3 regions of the Acetobacterium sp. K1/6 genome follow, and region 3 is predicted to be linked to each of the others. Evidence: predicted binding sites of a transcription regulator. Region 3 holds the regulator's gene; each other region holds the start of a gene.
The links. Region 3 encodes Rex, which represses fermentation and respiration genes when NADH is low (regulators of the CRP and FNR family bind a similar motif). Its sites were predicted from a motif close to ATTGTTAANNNNTTAACAAT; they were not measured.
Positions count from the first base shown of each region.

Region 1: a site for Rex is predicted at 2,116-2,135, ahead of U2P91_RS14505 (glycerol dehydrogenase). Genes of this name have one in related genera too.
Region 2: a site for Rex is predicted at 1,732-1,751, ahead of fdhF (formate dehydrogenase subunit alpha). Genes of this name have one in related genera too.

Region 1 is NZ_JAXQGA010000019.1:28,021-32,315, reverse strand. Features, by position in the region: gene U2P91_RS14510 (aldo/keto reductase) at 1-786, shown strand, start outside; gene U2P91_RS14505 (glycerol dehydrogenase) at 993-2,090, opposite strand; gene clpB (ATP-dependent chaperone ClpB) at 2,337-4,295, opposite strand, start outside.
Region 2 is NZ_JAXQGA010000013.1:13,174-17,468, reverse strand. Features, by position in the region: gene fdhF (formate dehydrogenase subunit alpha) at 1-1,675, opposite strand, end outside; gene U2P91_RS12085 (heavy metal translocating P-type ATPase) at 2,049-4,265, opposite strand; gene U2P91_RS12080 (ArsR/SmtB family transcription factor) at 4,290-4,295, opposite strand, start outside.
Region 3 is NZ_JAXQGA010000001.1:154,997-159,291, reverse strand. Features, by position in the region: gene abc-f (ribosomal protection-like ABC-F family protein) at 1-1,574, opposite strand, end outside; gene U2P91_RS00745 (redox-sensing transcriptional repressor Rex) at 1,723-2,352, shown strand; gene U2P91_RS00740 (helix-turn-helix domain-containing protein) at 2,501-2,881, opposite strand; gene U2P91_RS00735 (FMN-binding protein) at 3,012-3,842, opposite strand; gene U2P91_RS00730 (putative manganese-dependent inorganic diphosphatase) at 3,907-4,295, opposite strand, start outside.

The DNA.
Region 1 (4,295 bases), on a different contig from region 3:
CAGCTTCGCTACGATGATGTCATCGCCGATGTAAAAGCCAGTCTTTGCGATCTCCAAACCGATTGCATCGATCTCTACCAGTTTCATAATGCCAAAACCATGGCCGCCTATGAAACCATCATGGGGCCGGGGGGCGGTTATGACGCATTGGCCGACTGTAAAAAACAGGGATTGATTAAACATATCGGGATCACCTCTCACAGTTATGAGGTGTTAGAACGGGCACTGGAAGACGATCGTTTTGAAACCATTCAGTTTCCCTATAATATCGTTGAAAACCGTGGCGCGCCTCTTTTTGAAAAAGCAAAGCTTAGCAATGTGGGGGTCATCATTATGAAACCGCTCGCTGGCGGCGCCTTTATGAATGCCGATTATGCCCTCCGATGGGTGGCTGAGAATCCTAATATTTCGGTTTTGATCCCCGGTATGGATTCGGTCAAACAGGTTTTGGACAACGCCAAAATTGGCAATGATTTTGTTCCTTTGTCTGAGACCGAACGTCAAACCCTTGAAGCCGACGCTAAAGCCCTGGGCAAAACCTTTTGCCGCCGCTGCGGTTATTGCGCCCCCTGTCCCCAAGGCATCGATATTCCGATGCAGTTTATTGTAGAGGGCTATTACCGCCGTTATGATCTGGAAGAATGGGCTCTCGACCGCTACCGCAGCTTTGCAGCTAATGCCTCGGATTGCGTTTCCTGCGGCGAATGCGAGCCCCGCTGTCCCTACAATCTCCCGATCCGGGAAATGCTGACAAAAACCAGAGAACTGTTTGACCCGCTGGTTTAGATGATGTTATCATTTGCCTTTTAAAAGATGTTCATCTATTATAATAAAACTTACTAAAATAACGCTTACTAAATGCAGGTCCGTCAACCTCTACAAAAAAAGAAGGCCAAAATCCCAAACAAAAATGGGGTTTTGGCCTTTAATCAGATCTTAATTTATTCTGTTTTTATTCCGTTTTTAATTTATTCTACTACTTAATCACATTCTTAATCGCACAAATACATACGCCCCAGTGCATCTGCTGCCATAATCGCTGCATAAACAGTGTCGGCATCGACATCAAAAGGCATATTATGAATGGTTTCGCCAGGGTCAGCCGCAGCCACAGCCACAGCCATAATTTTTTCCGGGGTTGGTTCGGTACAACCCAGTTCTCCTAATGTAATTGGCAAACCGACAGATAAGCAGAAATCAATAACTTCTTCAATATCTTCAAGCGATCTGTTTTCCATTACAAGCTGAACCAGGGTTCCAAAGGCTACTTTTTCCCCATGATACATGTGGTGACATTCAGAAAGGACCGTTAAACCGTTATGGACGGCATGGCAGGCCGCCAGACCACCACTTTCAAAACCAACACCACTGAGATAGGTATTCGCTTCAATAACATTTTCCACCGCCGGGGTACAGGTTGCGGCCTCTACGGCCAACTTAGCTTTTAAGCCATCTTCAATTAAAATATCATAACACAGTTCTGCCAGTGCTAAAGCCGATCGGGTTGGGTGAGCACCTGACATGGTGGTACCATTCGAATCTAATGTCGCCTTGGCTTCAAAATAAGTCGCCAATGCATCCCCCATTCCGGCAACAAAAAGTCGAGCCGGAGCAGCTTTAATGATATCGGTATCCATCACAACAATTTCAGGGTTTTTAGGAAGGACGAGATACTCATCAAAAACGCCTTCTTCGGTATAAAGAACGGATAAAGCCGAGCAAGGTGCATCGGTGGAAGCAATCGAAGGAGCAATAACAACGGGCAGTTTTTCGTAATGGGCCGTTGCTTTAGCCGTATCTAAGGTTTTCCCCCCACCGACACCAACAACCACATCACAGCCTTCTGCTTTTACGATTTTTTGTAGCCGGGCGATTTCGACCTTGGAGCATTCTCCGTTAAATTTTTCGGGTGTAAATTTAATTCCAGCAGCTTCAAAACTCGCTTTCAATTCCTCCGCTTTGGTTCGCATCATGGTTCCACTCATTAAGACAAGGGCTGATGTTCCAAATTTTCCCACATGTTCCGGCAATTTTCCAACTTCTCCGGCACCTTGAACATAACGGCTGGGAGACATAATAATCTTTTGCATTTTCTACCTCCGAAAATAGATTTATTTCGTTATTATTATATCAAATAATCGAAGCGATGAATTCGTTATCATCTAAAAAATACAGTCCAGCGCTGATACTATTCTCATGAATATTTTACTTTTTTTACAAGCCCTTAAATAAATCAGTAATTTTTTGTTTTGATCCATCACTTTTTTAAGCAGAATAACATCAAACCGGAAAAAGAGACCAAATTATCCTAAAAGGTAATTTGGTCTCTTTTAATCTTAAGCCATATAAAAATCCCCGTTGGGGTCCACATCAATAACGATAGCCTGTCCTTCGTGGACATTGCCCTTGATAATTTCTTTACCAACCATGGTTTCAATGTGTTTCTGTAAATAGCGTTTCAGTGGTCGGGCCCCGTAGGCCGGGTCAAAGCCCATTTCAATAACAGCATCGATGGCCTGCTGGGTCAGGGTGACAGTAATCTGACGTTCTTCCAGACGTTTTTGTAAATCTTTCAGGAGTAAGGTCACAATTTTGCCAATAGCTTCTTTGTTAAGCGGTTTATAAAGGACAATTTCATCAATCCGGTTTAAAAATTCCGGCCGGAAATAGTTCTTTAACAACTCCATCACCGCGGACTCGGTTTTTTCAGTGATTTCGCCAAAAGCATTGATCCCTTCAAGCAGATATTCTGAACCGATGTTGGAAGTCATGATGATAATGGTATTTTTAAAATCGACCGTTCGTCCCTGAGAGTCGGTAATCCGACCATCATCAAGAATTTGTAGCAAAATATTAAAAACATCCTTATGCGCTTTCTCAATTTCATCGAGTAAAATAACTGAATATGGTTTGCGTCTGACCGCTTCTGTCAATTGCCCACCCTCTTCATAACCGACATATCCCGGCGGTGCTCCGATTAACCGTGAGACTGAGAATTTTTCCATGTATTCACTCATATCAATGCGGATCATATTTTCTTCGGAGTCAAAGAGGGTCGCAGCCACGGCTTTAGCCAGTTCGGTTTTTCCCACCCCGGTGGGGCCTAAAAACAGAAAGCTACCAATCGGGCTGTTAGGATTTTTAATTCCGGCCCGGGATCGGATAATGGCGTCAACCACTTTTAGAATCGGTTCTTCCTGACCGATGACCCGTTGTTTCAGGGTGTCTTCCAGGGCCAGCAGTTTCTCGCGCTCGCCGGATACCAGCTTACTCAAAGGAATATTGGTCCAGTCGGAAATGATCTCGGCGATTTCTTCTTCGGTGACCTTTTCCCGTTTGAGACTGTCTTGCTCGTCTTTTTCATCCGCTTTGTGTTTAAGCGCTTCAATTTTTGCCGTTTTCTCCGGAATGAGTCCGTATTCCAATTCAGAAGCTTTGCGGTAATCCCCTTCCCGAATGGCTTTTTCCCGTTCGTAGGTAAGCTGGTTCAGTTCTTCCTGAAGGGATTTTAAGGTATCCGCTGACTGTTTTTCATTTTCCCATTGAATGCTCATGGTATTAAAACGCTCTTTGTATTCAACCAGTTCTTTTTGCAGCCGTTCCAGTCGTTCCTTACTAAGTTTGTCCTTTTCTTTTTTGAGCGCCACTTCTTCAATTTCAAGTTGCATCATTTTACGCCTGACCTCGTCCATTTCTTCGGGCATGGAATCCATTTCGGTGCGGATCTTGGCACAGGCTTCATCAATCAGATCAATGGCCTTATCGGGTAGAAACCGATCAGAAATATAACGGTTGGACAGGGTCGCGGCGGCCACCAGCGCGGTATCTAAAATCTGAACCCCGTGATAACGTTCATAGGTGTCTTTTAGGCCCCGCAGAATCGAAATGGTATCTTCCACCGTCGGTTCATCCACCAGAACCGGTTGGAAACGACGTTCCAAAGCCGGGTCTTTTTCAATGTACTGTCGATACTCGTCCAGAGTGGTGGCACCAATACAATGGAGCTCGCCGCGGGCCAGCATTGGTTTTAACATATTCCCGGCATCCATGGCCCCCTCAGTTTTACCGGCACCAACGATATTGTGGAGCTCGTCAATAAACAGGACGATTTCGCCGTTGCTGTCCACCACTTCTTTTAAAACAGCTTTGAGCCGTTCTTCAAACTCACCCCGATATTTGGCCCCAGCTACTAACGCGCCCAGATCCAATGCGATGATTCGTTTATCTTTAAGACCTTCTGGCACATCGCCGGCCACAATACGCATCGCCAAGCCTTCGACAATGGCAGTTTTACC
Region 2 (4,295 bases), on a different contig from region 3:
CACCTGGCAGGGCTCCCATATCACAAGCTCCCTGAACATTGTTCTGACCGCGAAGCGGATTTACGCCGCAACCTTCGCGACCAATTTTTCCGGTCAGCATAGCCAGATTGGCAGTCGACATAACCCCGTCCGTGCCGGTACTAAACTGCGTAACACCCATGGAATAAAAAATTCCACCACGATCCTTTGTTGCATAAAGAACGCCTGCTTTTCGCATTTCCTCTGGATCAACGCCACATATTTCAGCGCATTTTTCGACCGTGAGCGTATCCATAAATTCTAAAAATGCCTCAAAACCTTCAGTTCGTTCATTAATAAAGGTTTTATCTTCAAGACCGGCATCCAAAATGGCCCGCATCAGTCCATTAAATAAGGCAACATTTGTTCCTGGTTTGATCTGTAAATAAACATCGGCATAATTCGCCAGTTCAATCTTTCGTGGTTCAGCAACAATCAAAGCTGCTCCCTGAGCTTTTCGTTGTTTTATTTTTGCACCGATAACAGGGTGTGTCTCGGTTGTATTTGAACCTGAGACAAGTATCACGTCCATAACGTCGATTTCTTCGATACTGTTGGTCATGGCACCACTACCAAAGGACTTAGCCAAGCCAGCAACTGTGGAAGCATGACACAAGCGGGCACAATGATCGACGTTATTTGACTCTCCTACCGTTCTGATAAACTTCTGGAAAACATAATTATCTTCATTGGTGCAACGTGCCGATGACAATCCGGCCACTGCCTGTGGACCTTCTTGCTTCGCTTCTTTAAGCTTTTGAGCTACTAATGAAATTGCCTCTTCCCAGCTTGCTTCTTGCAAAACGCCATCTTTTCGAATCAACGGCGTTGTCAATCGATCGGGACTGCTAACAAAATCATAAGCAAAACGACCTTTTACACAGAGCAAATTATCGTTTACATTTCCCTCGGTGCTGAATACATCGGTAATTTTATTATCAACTACTTTTAAATTCAAGGTACATCCGACACCACAATAGGGACAGACTGTTTGAACATGTTTGGTGTAGCCAAACGGCTTAAACTTTTTAGGTGCCAGCGCCCCGGTTGGACAGACAGCAATGCAATTTCCACAACTGACACAATCGGTATTACCTCTTGGCAAGTCACCGAATGTTTTAATAATATTATCCTTTTCAGGATCGAATCCCGCTAAAATATGACTGCATTGTAAATGATCACATGCTTTTATACAGCGGCCACATAGGACGCACTTACCTGGATCATAAAAATAAAACGGATTAGAATCATCAATTTGTCGATCGGCATACCCTTCTGTTCCCACCGCCTTGTATGTATCAAAGTCGATTAAATTTGCATTGTTTTCCACAAAGAAACATGTCTCATATTTATAACAAGCCATGCAATCAAATTTATGATCGACCATCAATGCTTTTAGTGCCTGACGTCGCTCGTTTCTTACTACAAATGTGTCGGTATAAACCACCATACCTTCAGCAACTGGAGTTGAACAGGCTTTTTCTAATTCCTTTGAACCGACTACCTCAACCAAACACATCCGACAGGTTCCATCCGGACTGAAATCTTTAAAACTACACAGGGTTGGAATTTCAATGCCAATGGAACTCGCTGCTTTTAAAATTGTTGTTCCAAGTTCGGCACTGATCGCCTTCCCATCAATTGTTAAATTAACCATTTTTTTTCCCCTTTCTTTGAGTAATTCCAATTATATTCGAAAAGGAGTCATTTGTCATTGATACTTTTTTAACATCTTGTTTTTTTTACATTTAGTATTTTGTCAGTCGCTGTCATGCTGACACTGCCGAATACCCTTGTTATTCACTATTTCAAGCAGATTCGACGGCGCTTTGTACCGCTCTTTACATAACTAAATTATTCTACTATTTTTTCTTTTCGGCTTTTTTAATAATTTGACGATACTTTATTGTACTTAATCTGAGAAAACCGGTTCTTTAAGTTTCTTAATCTAAAAAAGAACAAAAAAGGTCAACTGCACTCAACCCTTTTTGTTCAATTTTTAACGACTATTTTTTTTAATTTGGCCTTATTTATCTGTTCTTCTGCCAGAATCCCCGATATTTTAAAATCCGGGTCGTATTTAGAATGGTTAAAATCGCAGCACCTACATCGGCAAAAATAGCCAGATACATTTCACCCATGCCAAAGAAGGTCAGCGTAAGCACGGTGATTTTAATGCCAAGTGCCATCACAATATTCTGAATCATAATCCGTCTGGTGTATTTGGCAATATCCACTGCTTTGGTAATGTCCATCGGATCATCCTTCATCAGAATGATATCCGCAGCTTCAATGGCGGCATCGGAGCCCAAAGCTCCCATTGCGATACCGGCGTCAGCCATGGCCAGAACCGGTGCATCATTCATACCGTCACCCACGAAAATGGTTTTACCATCCTTGTTTTCGACCTTTATTTTTTCAAATGCGGCCACCTTGTCCTGAGGCAAACAATCGCCGATCACCTCGTCCAGCATCAGTTTTTTCCCAACCTGGTTGGCAACGCCAGCATTGTCGCCACTGAGCATCACTGTTTTTTTTACGCCAAGTCGTTTTAACCCCTGTAAAGCCGATAAGGCATTATCCTTGATCTGATCCCCTAATACGAGGTAACCGGCCAGTTTGCCATTAATGGCGATATAGACAAGGGTTCCCTCTTCATCGCTGTCGGCAATCTCAATCTGATGATCTCGCAGCAGATTTCTGTTTCCAGCCAGGATCACCTGATCATCTACCTGCACCTGGGTTCCTTTTCCGGGAATTTCAGCGTAATTTTTTAACCGGGTTTCATCGACATCCTGCTGGGCATAAGCCGTGATGGCCTTGCCGATGGGATGGTTGGAATAGTGTTCCCCGGCTGCAGCAGCCACCAACAGCTCAGTTTTTGTAAATCCTGTCGCTAACACGGTTTTGATCACCTTGAATTCGCCCTGAGTCAGGGTTCCGGTTTTGTCAAACACAAACACATTACTCTGATAAAGAACATCCAGATAATTTCCACCTTTTATCAAAACGCCTTCCTTGGATGCCCGGCCAATGCCCCCGAAATAACTGATCGGTATCGATAACACCAGGGCACAGGGGCAAGAGACCACCAGAAAGATCAGACTCTGATAGAACCAGGTTTCCCATGACGCTCCGGGAATAATAAGTGGCGGAATGATAGCCATGGCAACGGCTGAAAAAACCACAATGGGGGTATAGTAACGTGAGAAGCGGGTAATGAATTTTTCAGTCTTACCTTTTTTATCGCTGGCTTCTTCAATCAGCTGCATAATTTTCATGGCGGTGGAATTTTCATAGTCTTTGGTAACCAGAACTTTTAGCACCGCATTGCCGTTAATCATTCCACTAAGAATCTCATCACCCTTTTTTACTTTGCGGGGGTAGGATTCGCCGGTGAGGGGGGAGGTATCCAAATGAGAAACCCCTTGCATAATGATTCCATCGGCAGGGATTTTTTCACCCGGCTTGATTACCAGAACATCCCCCACCTTGACTTGTTTCGCATCAATGACAACCTCACCCTCGGGTCCAACCCGATTGGCAGTGACGGCATTAAAGCTAATCGTTTCGGCGATGGACCGCCGGGCATTATCCACGGCCCGATCCTGAAAAAATTCACCAATACCGAAAAAGATCATAACGCCAGCGGCTTCCGGCCACTCGGTTAAGACCAGAGCCCCAAATGTGGCAATGGTCATCAGAAAGTTTTCATCAAAAATCTGACCATGTCCGATATTTCTAAAAGCCAGCAAAATAACCCGATAACCAGCCAGCAAGTAGGCACCCAGAAAAACGCCAATACTGACCATTTCCAGATCGGCCGGGAGAAACGCCTGCAGTACAAAACCTAACAGAAATAATCCAATCGCAGTGGTGAGTTCATACTTCTGCCGTTTATCCATATCTCCCAGAGCCCCTGTATGCGAATGTCCCAAAGACTGGGATTCTTCCGCCTGATGGTGACCATGACGGTGTCCATGGTCATCTCCATCACAGCTACAGGGCTCGGGCACTACCAGCGGTTTCCGATTTTGGGAAACCACCACATGCGGTTCCAGGGAGTGGACCAGTTTCACAACAGCATCATAAGTTTCTTCCCGTGCGAACCCTTCATCCTCCTCTATAACCAATGATCCCGTCGCCAGAGATATACTCGCTTCCCTGACATTTGGCATTTTGCCAACCAGCTTTTCAATTTTTCCTGCACAATTCGCACAGTTGAGTCCTTCTAAAAATACTTTCACGCTGCTAACCTCTTTTCAATATACCTAGTG
Region 3 (4,295 bases):
CCCAGATGGATTTCCATACCATCGGCAGAAAATTGGTAGATCTGTGTTGAGATCCGGTTAAGAAAATATCGATCATGCGAGATAAATAGTAGGGTTCCTTCATATTGGCTCAAGGCACTTTCAAGAATTTCCTTGGTATCCATGTCGATATGATTGGTGGGCTCATCCATCAGCAGGAAGTTCGATTGGGAGATCATCAGACGGGCCAGTAGCAATCGTGCCTTTTCACCGCCAGATAGGGTGTTGATTGGTTTGAAGACCTCGTCACCCACAAATAAAAAGGCTGCCAGGATATTTCGCAGTTCGCCTTCAGTCAATTTTGAATCAACATCCCACAGCGCTTCTAAAAGATTTTCGTTGTAGAATTTCTTTAGATCCTGATGCTCCTGATCGAAATAGCCGATATGAACTTTTTGACCCCGGCGAATTTCACCAGCATCAGCGGCCAGTTTTTCTTGCAAGATGCGAAAGAGGGTCGTTTTACCAGCGCCATTGGGTCCGATAATACCGATTTTGTCGCCGCGATGAATTTCGAAATTCATATTTTGAAAAAGCAGACGATTATCAAAGGATTTCTTGAGCCCGGTTACCGCTAAAACATCATTGCCACTTTTAACCCGGGGAATAAAGCTAAAATGGCTGTTATGAGTAGTTTCGACTTTATCGAGTAGCTCAATTTTGTTTAAGGCCTTTTCCCGGCTGGAAGCCCGTTTAGAGCTTTTAATGGAGTTATAGGCCCGAAACCGATCAATGACTTCCTGCTGGTGTTTGATTTCTTTCATTTGTTGCTGATATTGGTGGTTTTGTTCCATCAGATCCTGACGTTTTTTAACGGCGTATTGGGTATAATTGCCATGATATTCCTTAACATTTTTCTGCGTCACTTCGATAATGGAGGTACATACCTTGTCAATGAAATAGCGGTCATGGGACACGATGATAAAGGTTCCGGGGTAATTCTTCAGGTATTGTTCCAGCCATTGCAGCGCATCGATGTCTAAGTAGTTGGTCGGTTCGTCGAGTAAGAGCAGTTGCGGTTCCTGAAGCAGAATCTGACCCAGAGTAGCCCGCGTTTTTTCACCGCCGCTGAGCATTGAGAAGGCTTTGTTCTGGTCTTCTGCCTTAAAGCCCAGGCCATTGATAACCCCGCGGATGCGACTGGGGTATTCGTAGCCATGATTTTTGGCAAAGCTTTCCTGAAGCTCCCCAAACTCCAGCATCAGTTTTTCCTGATCCTCACCAGAAGCGCGCGTAATGGCATCACCGATCTGTTTGATTCGCTTTTCCATCTCGATCAGCGGTTTAAAAACATCGGTAAGCATTTCAAGCAGCGTGGTATTTTCGGCGACATTGGATTCCTGGGATAAATAGCTGATCGATAGTCCGTTTTTTATACTGATTCGCCCGGTGTCAGGAATCAATTCTCCGGTAATCAGTTTTAAGAGGGTTGATTTCCCGGTGCCATTTCGGCCGACCAGACCGATTTGCTTTTTTTCGTTAATGGAAAGATTGAGTTTATTAAAAATTTCATGGATGCCATAACTAAAATGCAAATTTTCTATATTGATTAACATTATTTCACCTGTTTTCGTTTTAGTTCAGTTATTTTAGGTTCACTTTTACTATTCTATCAAAAAAATCCACAAATTAAAATGAATAATTTGACGTAATTGATACATATTGATATAATTAATCATTATCCGAAAGAAAGGAGAAGTTATCATGCATCGCTTCTCAAAAAAAGTTTCTATGACCGTTGTTAAACGGTTGCCAAAGTATTACCAATATTTAAGTGATTTACAGCTCAATGATATCGAAAAAATATCATCCCGAGAACTAGCAAGTTTAATGGGACTGACAGCTTCTCAAATCAGGCAGGATTTAAATTCCTTCGGAGGTTATGGTCAGCAAGGTTATGGCTATAACGTGGGAGAATTAAAGGAAGCGATCAAGGAGATTCTTGGTCTTGATAGTGAATATAACTGCATTATTATCGGTGCTGGAAATATGGGTCATGCCATAGCCAATTATGAACGCTTCAGGCGGGAAGGTGTCATCCTAAAGGGTGTCTTTGATGTTGATCCACTCATGGTTGGGACTGTCGTTGGTAGTGTTGTTGTAAAACATATGGAAGAACTTGATGCTTTTGTAAAGTCCAATGAAATCGATATTGCTATTTTGTGCGTACCCCGGGAGGTGGGCCAGAAGGTGGCGACTCAGGTAACCGAATTAGGGGTGAAAGGGATTCTTAATTTTAGTCCATTGGACTTGGATGTCCCCAGTGATGTTGTTGTCGAAAATGTAAATATTACAGATAGTTTGTTTACCTTAACCTATCTGCTGGGCGAGTAACGACGAGCTAAGAATAGTAAGAGTTTGATTGACGATCAGACTCTTTATATTTTTGCGTGAAATAAAAAAATAACTAAAAAAGAAACACGGATTCCGTGTTTCTTTTATTTATAACAAGCTATGTAAACATAATTTTCATCGTTTTTAATTACTTCCCGCTGGAACTCTTAAAATTAATAAAATCAAGAACTTCCTGCTTGTAGCTTTCAGGGAAAGAGAAGTAAGAAGAAAAAGAATCAACTTCTTCGTTGGAAAACACGTAAGATTTTAAAAATTCTTCACAGGTCATCGGTTTGGGATTGCTTGGTAAAAGTTTTGGCTGGTCGGTTCTGCATAATAAATAGTCAACAGAAACTTCAAAAAAATCAGCGATCTTAATCAGTAATTGGTTTTCCGGTAAATTCTTATCTTTTTCATATTTAGAGATAGAGCTTTTGTTAAGATAGAAAAGATTGGCAAAATTTTCCTGAGTAAGTCGTTTAGAAATTCGCAACGCCTTTAATCGAGTACCAAAAGTATTATTTTCCATTATTTTCACCTTCTTTCAGCTTAGAATTGTTGGCATAAATGCACTGGCCATTGCTTTATTATAACACAGCTTTAACATTTGTCAAGAATTTCAGTTGAATTTAAGTAATAAAATTTAAATTGGTAAGGCATCAAAAGGGCGATCTCGCTTCTCTTAGTAGTCGCAGACACTCCTCGTATTTGGCTTTCTCATGGATTGCATCATTGGCAGGAAATGCTGATTCCAAGGATTGATTATTGACTGCCGTTTGAGTTATTGTGTCAAATAAAGCATTAAAATCTGCGTTTTCCGGAGAATCAGTTGATTTGCGTTTTGATTTTCCGTCTTCGGTTATAATTTCATCGTAATTAAGAGCAGTCAAAGTTGAACCATTAAAAGTGGCTTCCAGGACCCCTTGATAGCCATCGTGATCGGGTGGGGTGATGATCGTGTAGGTATCAAGGGTATCAATTTTTATTGGTTCTTGATCACCTTTTTTAGCTTGAGCAAAAATTTTCTTTGCTAATTTTACATAGCGTTCAGATGTTTGGGTCGCCCCAGAGATAGCATCTATTTCATCAGGGTTTTGAGAAGATATCAGTTCGTTATAAAGCCGGAGGTAAAGGCTACTTAAATTCGTTACAACTAAATTTGGCCAGGTTTTATCGGGGCCATCCACAGCCAAGCGATCAGTTTTACTTCGATCAATTTCTTGAAAATTCACCTTGGTAATGAGGCCGTTCTTGATGAAAATATTTAATTGTTGAGCGTAACCTCTACCATCATAGTAGCTTGTCGTGGCTGTATACTGGCCGTCGATCAGGGCTTCTAAATTTTTAGTAGGCATAATTGCACCGGTTGTGGGATCGTTAATCAGCTCTTTTTCCACGCATCCGGTTAATAAAAGCGGTATCAAGGCAGCGGCCAGGATAAAATTGCCAAGGCGAAAAGCGCTACCAGTTTTAAATTTATTGTTTTGCATCATCATCACCAATTTTCATAGTATCTGTAGTCAGTGCCTATCCAGTGTTTGTTCAGTACTGGTACTAATAAGCTGAGGCGTTCATCAATGGCGGAACGATCTGTTTTTTTCTCGAAAAAACGCCATTCATGTATTTACTGAATTCCCCGGGTTGGAAACCGAACGCCAGCTGAGCAAGATTTTTAGCGTCCCCGGCGATGATCAACTCGGTTCCTCCTAAGATAATGTCGGTGACCATTAAAAGGGTCAGATCCAGGTGTTCTTCCTCACACAATTTATTCATTTCCAGTAGAACCCCATCCAATTTATTAAATATTCCCCGGAAATCCCCAGTGTTAATTTGAGATACCCCAATTTTATAGGATCCCATGGTAAAGAGTTTCCGGTCAGTGGATAGGATTTCAAAAGGGTGCATTTCTTTTAAATTACTACCGGCCACGAGCATTTTTTCAC